3 regions of the Psychromonas sp. KJ10-5 genome follow, and region 3 is predicted to be linked to each of the others. Evidence: predicted binding sites of a transcription regulator. Region 3 holds the regulator's gene; each other region holds the start of a gene.

Region 1 (3,216 bases), 640 kb from region 3:
ACGATCACATAAATTTTCAGAAGGAGTGGAATATAAACTAAAGGCATAACCAGATTGCGTAGACCAGTCTTGCACAGCTTGTTTTAATACCTGGAGTATTTGTTGAGACTTTTGTTGCTTAACTTCATTATCAAAAATATGCTGATCATGACCAAATAAAGCATTTACCGTTTCATGCAAGCCAATATAGCCCAGAGAGATTGAAGCACGGCCATGCTTAAATACATCAGCCACACAATCATCTGCTTTTAATCTGACCCCACAAGCGCCTTCCATATATAAAATAGGTGCCACACTTGCTTTAACGTCACTCAATCGCTCAATACGGGTATCTAAGGCTTTTTTAAGTAAATGTAGCCGTTCAGCTAATAATTCATCAAACACCTTTTGCTCACCCTTTGCTTGCAAGGCGATTCGAGGTAAGTTAATACTTACAACCCCTAAATTACCTCTGCCATCATGAATCAATTCTGAATCTATTTCGCCATCATCAGTAACAGAAGTCTGTTGATAACGGTCGAGAAAGCTTCGACACCCCATTGGGGTTTTAAAGGAGCCAGTCACCTCAACCACTTTGTCATAATTTAAAATATCAGGATACATTCGCTTTGATGCACAACGTAAAGCCAATTGCTTAATATCGTAGTTTTGGTCATCTTCTTTTAAATTGATGCCGTCTTTAATAGCAAATACCAACTTCGGAAATATAGCCGTTTTTCTATTTTTCCCTAATCCAGCAATACGGTTTTTTAAAATAGCGCGTTGAATCAAACGCGACTGCCAATCAACTCCTAAACCAAAACCAAAAGTGACAAAAGGAGTCTGCCCATTAGCGGTATGTAGAGTATTCACTTCGTATTCTAATGATTGAAATGCGTTGTAACATTCAATTTCTGTTTGTTGTGTTGCATAGGCGTGAGCATCTTCGATCCCCCACTGTTTCGCAGTCAATAAATGCTTTTCAAAGCTTTTTGTCACATAGGGCGCCAAAATAGTATCGATAGCATTAATCGTGGTTCCACCATAAATATGACTGGCCACCTGTGCAATGATTTGAGCGGTCACTGCGGTTGCCGTTGAAATTGACTTGGGCTCTTCAATTTCCGCATTTCCCATTTTAAAGCCCTGGGTAAACATCCCCTTAATATCGATCAACATGCAATTAAACATCGGAAAAAATGGTGCATAATCTAAGTCATGATAATGAATTTCACCACGATCATGCGCTTGCACTACCTCTCGTGGCAACATATAAGATTTAGCATAATGCTTAGCAATAATGCCGGCTAATAAATCACGTTGAGTGGGGATGACTTTGCCGTCCTTATTAGCATTTTCATTCAACAAAGAGGCATTACTCTGTTCAATTAACCCGTTTATTTCATGGTTTAACTGACTTTTTCGTTCACGTGCAATATCTCTATCATGGCGATATTCAATATAAATCCGCGCCAATTCAATATGACCATTTTTCATTAAACTGGCTTCAACTGCATCTTGAATATGGTGAATGTCTACTTCTTCCAACATTGACAAGGACTTACTTACTTCCTTTACAATAAGATCAGGTTGTATTTTATTATCTTTAATTACCAATGCAGCTTTACTTATCGCCGCTTTAATACGCGATCCGTCAAAGGGAACTTGGCTACCATCTCGCTTGATCACAACAGGTTTCATTAACCACTCCAAAACACAATATATAGTGATAAATTACTATACTTAACACCAGATATAGATTATTGATGCAAATCAAGTTTGTAAAAGGAGCATCGACAATAGTAAAAAAGTAGAAGATTAAGCAACAAAAAAACCTTTTGCTGACTTGAATCGTAAGATAAATGAATAAATCACCAAAATTGACTTCATTTTCACACTGAAATAGGCTGATTTTGTTGTTACAATACCTCTCTTTTTTTATGCATAAAATAACCTACGGTCAGTAGTGGAATTATTATTTATGAGCGATTACTTTTTACTCTTTTTTGGCACAGTATTAGTGAACAACTTTGTGCTAGTAAAGTTTTTAGGTCTATGCCCATTCTTAGGGGTATCTAATAAAATTGAAACAGCCGTTGGTATGTCTTTGGCAACCACTTTTGTTTTAACCTTAACAGCGGCACTTTCTTATATTGTAAATAATTACTTACTTGAGCCACTAGGCTTACATTATTTGCAAACATTGAGCTTTATCTTAGTTATCGCCGTAGTAGTACAATTTACCGAAATGGTCATGAATAAAACCAGCCCAACACTATATCGTTTGCTGGGCATATTCCTGCCGCTAATCACCACTAACTGTGCCATTTTAGGCTTAGCTTTATTAAACTTAACTGAGCAACATAATTTTGCGCAGTCAGTAATTTATGGATTAGGTGCAGGCGTAGGTTTTTCCTTAGTGCTTATTTTATTTTCTTCTATTCGTGAGCGTCTCAGCGCCGCGGATATTCCATTACCTTTTAAAGGAGCATCTATCGCTATGATTACAGCAGGTTTAATGTCGTTAGCATTCATGGGCTTTACTGGGTTAATTAAATGATCATCAGTATTATTATTGCCATTGTAACCTTAGGTGTTTTAGGGCTCATTTTTGGTTCTCTTTTGGGCTACTCATCGATTCGCTTTAAAGTAAAAGAAGATCCAATTGTAGAAGAGTTGGATGCCATGCTGCCACAAACACAATGTGGACAATGTGGTTACCCTGGTTGTAAGCCTTATGCCAAAGCCATCGCAGAAGGCGACGATATTAATAAATGTCCTCCTGGTGGTGAAGCCGTTATGCAACAACTTGCAGATCGCATGGGGATTGAGCCTAAGCAATTAGAAGGCGAAGAAAAGCCTAAAATGATCGCATTTATTCGTGAAGATGAATGTATCGGCTGTACCAAGTGTATTCAAGCGTGCCCTGTTGACGCCATTTTAGGGGCAACTCGACAAATGCACACAGTAATCACAGACGAATGTACCGGCTGTGAGTTGTGTGTTGCACCATGCCCAACAGATTGTATTGATATGCTACCTATCCAAATTACCACACAAAACTGGCAGTGGAATTTACAAACTATCCCAACAAAAACTATCTCAACCGACAGTAGCAACGAGCCGTAACATGACACAAAAAAGCAATTTATTAAGTGACAAAAAATTAGAGCAGATTGCGGCTGGTAAAATGTGGGACTTTCATGGTGGTGTGCACCCTGAACAAAACAAATTACA
Region 2 (3,216 bases), 1.2 Mb from region 3:
AAGACTTACCTTTGTTATGTGCTGACAACAAAATACTAAAATCGTAATCACGTATATAAGATGAGAAATTGTTGCCAACAACCCCATCAATACGCAGCCCGCTTTGATGATCAACAATATTAGTTTTTAACATTTCAATGGAGGGAAAAGTTTGCATACTATTCTGAATATTCATTTCAACAGAAACGATTTCAAGTTCAACAGAGTAACGCTTTGCTTCAGCGTTATCCCAATGAGCTAAGCGATTAAATCGATTATCGATCATCTTAAATGCGTTGCGTAAATTATGCTGGCGGTTTTCTCCACGAGCCAGATTAGCAAAGTTTGTTGTCGCTCGTGTGTTGTCTGCTGGCTGGTAATGCTCATCTAAAGCAGTGCTGTTAACCGTAAATGTAAAATCTGTATTCATCGTTTTTAGCTCCAATTGTCTATCATAAAATCTACACACTCCTTGTTTATTAAGACTTCCTAGCCAATCCCCTTATTGGTATCTGAAACACCAAATAATAAAAGTCAGGGTAATATTGCCTAGCATTAAACAGCAGTAAGTATTTTATACGCCAAATCAAACATGAACAAAAATGATTAATATTCAAATAAACATGAAAATAACTAATAAACAAAAATTAACGTGATTAACAACGATAAAACAGAACTGAGTACAACACCTTTGTAAGATTGGATAGTGTTGGGCTTTTCTTTAATGAATTTTCTGATGTCATGTAACGCAGGAAACAATAGGCATTGAGAAAAATGTATCCTTTGCCCTCAAAACGTTATATTAAAAATGGACCTATTATTTGATACTTTTTCAAAATACGGCTCAACTGGTTTATATTGGATCATTATTGTAAGCCGTATTAAGCAGATAACTACAGGACAACTATATGGACAAGCATCAACTTGGCTTTCAACCTGAATATCAAGAAGAAACCATTACCTTTACTGAAGTAAGCGAATTGCTAGGCCTTACTTTACTTGAATTTGGAGCACCCTGGTGTCCACATTGCCAATTGGGTAGTGAATTAATCAAAGAGGCTTTTGCAGAGGATACTAAATATAGTCGATTAAGGCATATCAAAGTCTTTGACGGGAAAGGTAAACAACTGGGCCGCGCTTTTAAGGTCAAGCTATGGCCGACCTTCATTTTATTAAAAGATGGTGATGAGGTTGCCCGTTTGATTCGCCCAACAGAGTCACAGTCTCTACAGCTATTTTTAAACAAATAATAGATGCAGAATTTAATAGTCTTCGAAAGCAATTACAGGCTTAAAATTGATTATTAATCAGGAAGTACATAGATAAAGCTAATAATCTTGGTTTAATAAGGTTTCCTATCACCTTTATATTAGATCTTTAAGGGTGAGCTTATCTTGCATAACCACACTTTTTCTAAGCACTTTTGTTGCTTAAAACCCATTTATTTTAATCTTATTAATGCCCGCTAAAAGTAAGTGTATTTTAGTAAAGAAAAGCCATATAACACTCACATTTTGGTAGATAGTTTAAGCCTATAATTAAGTGCCAAATACAACAAAAAAAACGATGAAAAAAGATAATAAAAACATGAACAAGTTCTAAGTTTATAAAAAAGCTATTTCTCCCTCAAATAATTTTCTGTGAAAAAAAAAGCTAAAATAATGTTTGCATTTCCTATAAAACAGAGCTGAACTGAAACCATTTGTTAGTGACTACTAACCAACTTAAATCATCTCTATTTGTCCACAATTTTATCCACTAATTTAACAAAACTTATCCCTTGAAAAATTCTCAAAAAGCTTTATCTTGTGTCTCTTCTTTTAAAGCAACACTACATCTTGTGTTTTATTTGAACAACACACACTAGAGTAAAGACAGCCTAAATAGCTAACATCTTTACTCTACTAACATCAAGCAAAGGCCTCTAAAAATGAATAAAAACCTGTCTGTCACTAAGCGTAATGGGAAAAAAGAACCCATTGACCTTGATAAAATCCATCGCGTCATTACATGGGCAGCAGAAGGTTTAAACAACGTTTCAGTATCTCAGGTAGAGTTAAACTCTCATATTCAATTTTATGATGGTATTCGTACTGACGATATCCATGAAACGATCATTAAAGCCGCTGCTGATTTAATCTCTGAAGAGTCGCCAGATTACCAATATCTTGCTGCACATCTAGCAGTATTCCACTTACGTAAACGCGCTTACCAACGCTTTACACCACCAAGTGTATTCGAACACGTGAGTAAGATGGTTTCTAAAGGTAAATATGATGAACATTTACTAGAAGATTACACTAAGCAAGAGTTTGAAGAGATGGATCAATTTATTGATCACTCTCGTGATTTAAATTTCTCTTATGCAGCAGTAAAACAGCTGGAAGGTAAATACCTAGTACAGAACCGTGTAAGTGGTGAAATCTACGAAAGTGCACAGTTCTTATACCTAATGGTAGCGGCATGTTTATTCTCTGATTACGATAAAGAAACTCGTTTAGATTATATTAAGCGTTTTTACGATGCGACGTCATTATTTAAGATTTCATTACCGACACCGATCATGTCTGGTGTGCGTACTCCGACTCGTCAATTCAGCTCATGTGTATTAATTGAGACAGGCGATAGCCTAGACTCTATCAATGCAACGTCTAGCGCCATTGTTAAATACGTATCACAACGTGCTGGTATTGGTATTAATGCGGGCCGTATTCGTGCGATGGGCAGTAATATTCGTGGTGGTGAAGCTTACCACACGGGTTGTATTCCATTTTACAAACACTTCCAAACGGCTGTTAAATCTTGTTCACAAGGTGGCGTTCGTGGTGGTGCAGCAACTGTCTTCTACCCGATTTGGCACTTAGAAGTTGAATCATTACTGGTATTGAAAAATAACCGTGGTATTGAATCAAACCGTGTTCGTCACCTTGATTACGGTGTACAACTTGGTCGTTTATTCTACCAACGCTTAATCGACAAAAAAGAGATCACACTATTCAGCCCTTCTGATACACCTGGGTTATACGATGCTTTCTTTGAAGACCAAGATGAGTTTGAGCGTTTATACCACCTATATGAAGCTGATGAGTCAATCCGTAAGAGCTCAATTCCTGCGGTAGAGTTATTCTCTCTATTGATGCAAGAGCGTGCAAGTACAGGCCGTATTTACATTCAGAATGTTGACCACTGTAATACACACAGTCCATTTGACAGTAAAGTAGCACCTGTACGCCAAAG
Region 3 (3,216 bases):
CTTGTAGATCAATTTGATTGTTACTGTTTGCAGGCACAATAATTTGCTCTATTAAGGCTTTTTTCTCTGCGAATACGCTTATATTACGTTCAACCGTAGAAATAATTAGCACCTTACCAGGCAAATCAAACAATTTCTCGTTCAACGTCAACTTATTATGGGAATCTAGAATGATACGAATTGGTTGACGTAATTCAGACTCACTCATGACTGCTTGATCGAAGTCAGAACTCGTTAACAACTCTTGATAGCGCACATTCAAACTGGGATCATCTGCGAATACAGTTTGATTTCCCGTTAGAATTGCACTTTGTTGTGCTCTGTAATATTGTACATCCGCACGGGCAGCAGTGCCTGTAATCCACTTGCTTTGACCGTTCTTTAAAGCCGTTTTCCCATCTAGACTAGCAGCCATTTTAACAGTAACACGTGGCCGCTGAAGTTTCATTCGAGTGATAAAGCCTAAATTTAATGATTCTGCTTCAGCAGTTAGTAAACCAACATCTACTTGTATGCCAGCTTCCTGTAAAATACGAATACCGCCCCCAGCGACTTTGGGATTTGGATCAACCATCGCCACAATCACTCTTTTTACCCCAGCTTTAACTAATGCTAAAGCACATGGACCTGTTCGCCCAAAATGAGCACAAGGCTCTAACGTGACGTAACAAATTGCATTTTCAGCTTGCTTTCCGGCCATTGCCAATGCATGTACCTCAGCGTGTGCTGTACCTGCTTTTTGATGAAAGCCCTCCCCAATAATCATTTCATCTTTAACAATCACACAACCAACATTGGGATTTGGAGAGGTAGTAAAACGCCCTTTTGCAGCAAGGAATAAAGCGCGTTGCATATAATGGTTGTCTGCATCAGTAAATAACATGTATCAACACTTTTAAAGTTGTAGGTAAGTTTACTTATTCGTTGTGTCTAATTTAGCGATTTCTTCACCAAACTCTTTGACATCTTCAAAGGCACGATAAACAGAAGCAAAACGAATATAGGCTATTTTGTCTAATCCCTTAAGTAAATCCATTACTAATTCACCGACCATTTTACTCGGTATCTCACGCTCTCCTGTTGCTCGTAAGGTGGATTTTAATTTATTAACCGCACTTTCAACGGCTTCAATACTTACCGGCCTTTTTTCTAAGGCGATATTGATACCAACAAGTAGTTTTTCTTCGTTAAAAGGTTCTCTACTTCCATCTGATTTAATCAAACGAGGCATAATTAACTCAGCAAGTTCAAAGGTGGTGAAACGCTCATTACATTCGTTACATAAACGACGACGACGCACCTGAGAACCTTCAGAAACAAGGCGAGAATCGATCACCTTTGTATCTTGAGTATTACAAAAAGGACAAAACATGGCGTATTTCTCTGTGTAATAAACGATTGTCGCATAAGAGTCTCTTTTACACTCAATTAAGCAACTAATATTAAAGATTAAAATTGGCTAGTAAGTTAACATAATTTCCACAATCTTTGGCATTTTTTATCAGGAAAATTTAGTAAGAAAAGCATTATCATTCCACAAAAAATTGCACATAACTGATATTATTTTAATCATTTAAGCGCGAAAGAATGGAAACTAATAACAATATACTGTAAATAAAAAGAGAGATTAACTATTTGCTATTATTTCGCCCCCTTTTGAGCGATATAATTTAATGAGAGGTATTATGGCACAAGAAAAAATGGTCGTTGGCGCTGGTTGCTTTTGGTGTGTAGAAGCTGCTTTTAACCAAATTGAAGGCGTAATCAGCGCTATTTCTGGTTATTGTGGGGGAGCTGCATCACAAGCAAATTATAAGGCCGTCTGTACTGGTGAAACTGAGCATGTTGAAGTAGTTGAAGTTACCTTTGATAACCAAATTATTAATTTTTCGCAATTATTAACACTATTCTTTAGTGTACATGATGCAACACAAGTTAACCGACAAGGCAATGATATAGGTACCCAATATCGTTCTGTGATCTTTTACCAAAACAGTGAACAACAACAAATCGCTCAAGAAATGATCGAGACAATTAATGATCAGCAATTATTCGATCAGGATATTGTGACTAAACTAGAGGCTGGGAGCGAGTTTTTTGTTGCTGAAGATTATCACCAGAATTACTACTTAAATAATCCAAATCAAGGTTACTGCATGGCAGTCATTGCCCCTAAATTTCAAAAATTTAAAGCGCAACACCAAGCATTATTAAAGAAATAGGTAAGCGATAGAAAAATAAGCCCCGTACACTGTACGAGGCTTATTGTATTGGTTAGCAATCAAGTTAATTAGCTAATATAAGTTGGTGGCGTAATAAACCCTTGGTAACCACTAGCATGTAGACTTTTTAGCATGTTCAATTGCTCTTGATCTTCCACAGCGGTAATAATCACTTCAATTCCTAAACCACGTGCAGTATTAATTACTGCTCGACTCAAGGCTAGACGTTCAGTTAGTTCATCCACTTCCATCTCATTCTTCAAGTTACAAGATAGTGATTGATCTAATTTAACATAGTCAGGTTTTATTGATTGTAAGTAAGCAACCGAACCAATCTCTCGTCCATAGTGATCAATACCTACTTTACCGCCCTGTTGCTTCACTATATTAGTGAATTTTTGAGATTGTTTAGGGTACGTTAATACAGTACTTTCTTGAATTTCAAAATGGAAACGATGTGGGTTCTTTTGGCGACTCATGAATAATTCTAACCAATCATGGAAATGTAAATCTAAGATACTATCTTGCGTTATATTGATCGCAACTTTTTCTTGTTTAGACAAAATAGTCGAGTTCTCAGCAATTACTTTTAATAATGATTGATCAAACTCACTACCTAACTCAAGTTGTTCAATGTAAGGCATAAATTGTGCTGCACGAACAACGTTCTCTTCTATTTGTAATCCACTATAAATTTCACGTTGCATAACTGTCCCATCATCAAAAGATAATGCAGGATGCCACTGTAATAAAAAGTTTCGTTTCACAATTGCTTCTTGCAATAAGTCACGCCATTGTGAAATGGCTAACTCTTGCTCTTCATTATTTTCAAACCACTGACATACTTGGTTCTCTGATAAAGCTGCTTGCAATGCGTTATCTGCATTACCTAATAACTGAGATGCGGTCATGCCTTGTGCTCTAACAGCCACACCGATCGAGAACTGATCTTCTTCTTGATAATTAGCACTAATCATGGCTTGATTAATAAGAC

Evidence for each region. The regulator NrdR, encoded in region 3, represses ribonucleotide reductase genes. The targets are predictions, from matches to a motif close to AAACACNANATNTNGTGTTT.
Region 1: nrdD (anaerobic ribonucleoside-triphosphate reductase) is a predicted target of NrdR. The motif match lies at 1,692-1,711, and genes of this name have one in related genera.
Region 2: nrdA (class 1a ribonucleoside-diphosphate reductase subunit alpha) is a predicted target of NrdR. The motif match lies at 1,806-1,825, and genes of this name have one in related genera.

Annotation. Positions count from the first base shown of each region.
Region 1 covers NZ_CM147864.1:61,362-64,577, reverse strand. Annotated here, with positions in the region: gene nrdD (anaerobic ribonucleoside-triphosphate reductase) at 1-1,680, opposite strand, end outside; gene rsxA (electron transport complex subunit RsxA) at 1,961-2,539, shown strand; gene rsxB (electron transport complex subunit RsxB) at 2,536-3,108, shown strand; gene rsxC (electron transport complex subunit RsxC) at 3,110-3,216, shown strand, end outside.
Region 2 covers NZ_CM147864.1:1,876,618-1,879,833, forward strand. Annotated here, with positions in the region: gene AC0L3W_RS08345 (DUF1852 domain-containing protein) at 1-409, opposite strand, end outside; gene AC0L3W_RS08350 (thioredoxin family protein) at 888-1,229, shown strand; gene nrdA (class 1a ribonucleoside-diphosphate reductase subunit alpha) at 1,910-3,216, shown strand, end outside.
Region 3 covers NZ_CM147864.1:700,587-703,802, reverse strand. Annotated here, with positions in the region: gene ribD (bifunctional diaminohydroxyphosphoribosylaminopyrimidine deaminase/5-amino-6-(5-phosphoribosylamino)uracil reductase RibD) at 1-883, opposite strand, end outside; gene nrdR (transcriptional regulator NrdR) at 914-1,372, opposite strand; gene msrA (peptide-methionine (S)-S-oxide reductase MsrA) at 1,686-2,222, shown strand; gene AC0L3W_RS03280 (bifunctional diguanylate cyclase/phosphodiesterase) at 2,291-3,216, opposite strand, start outside.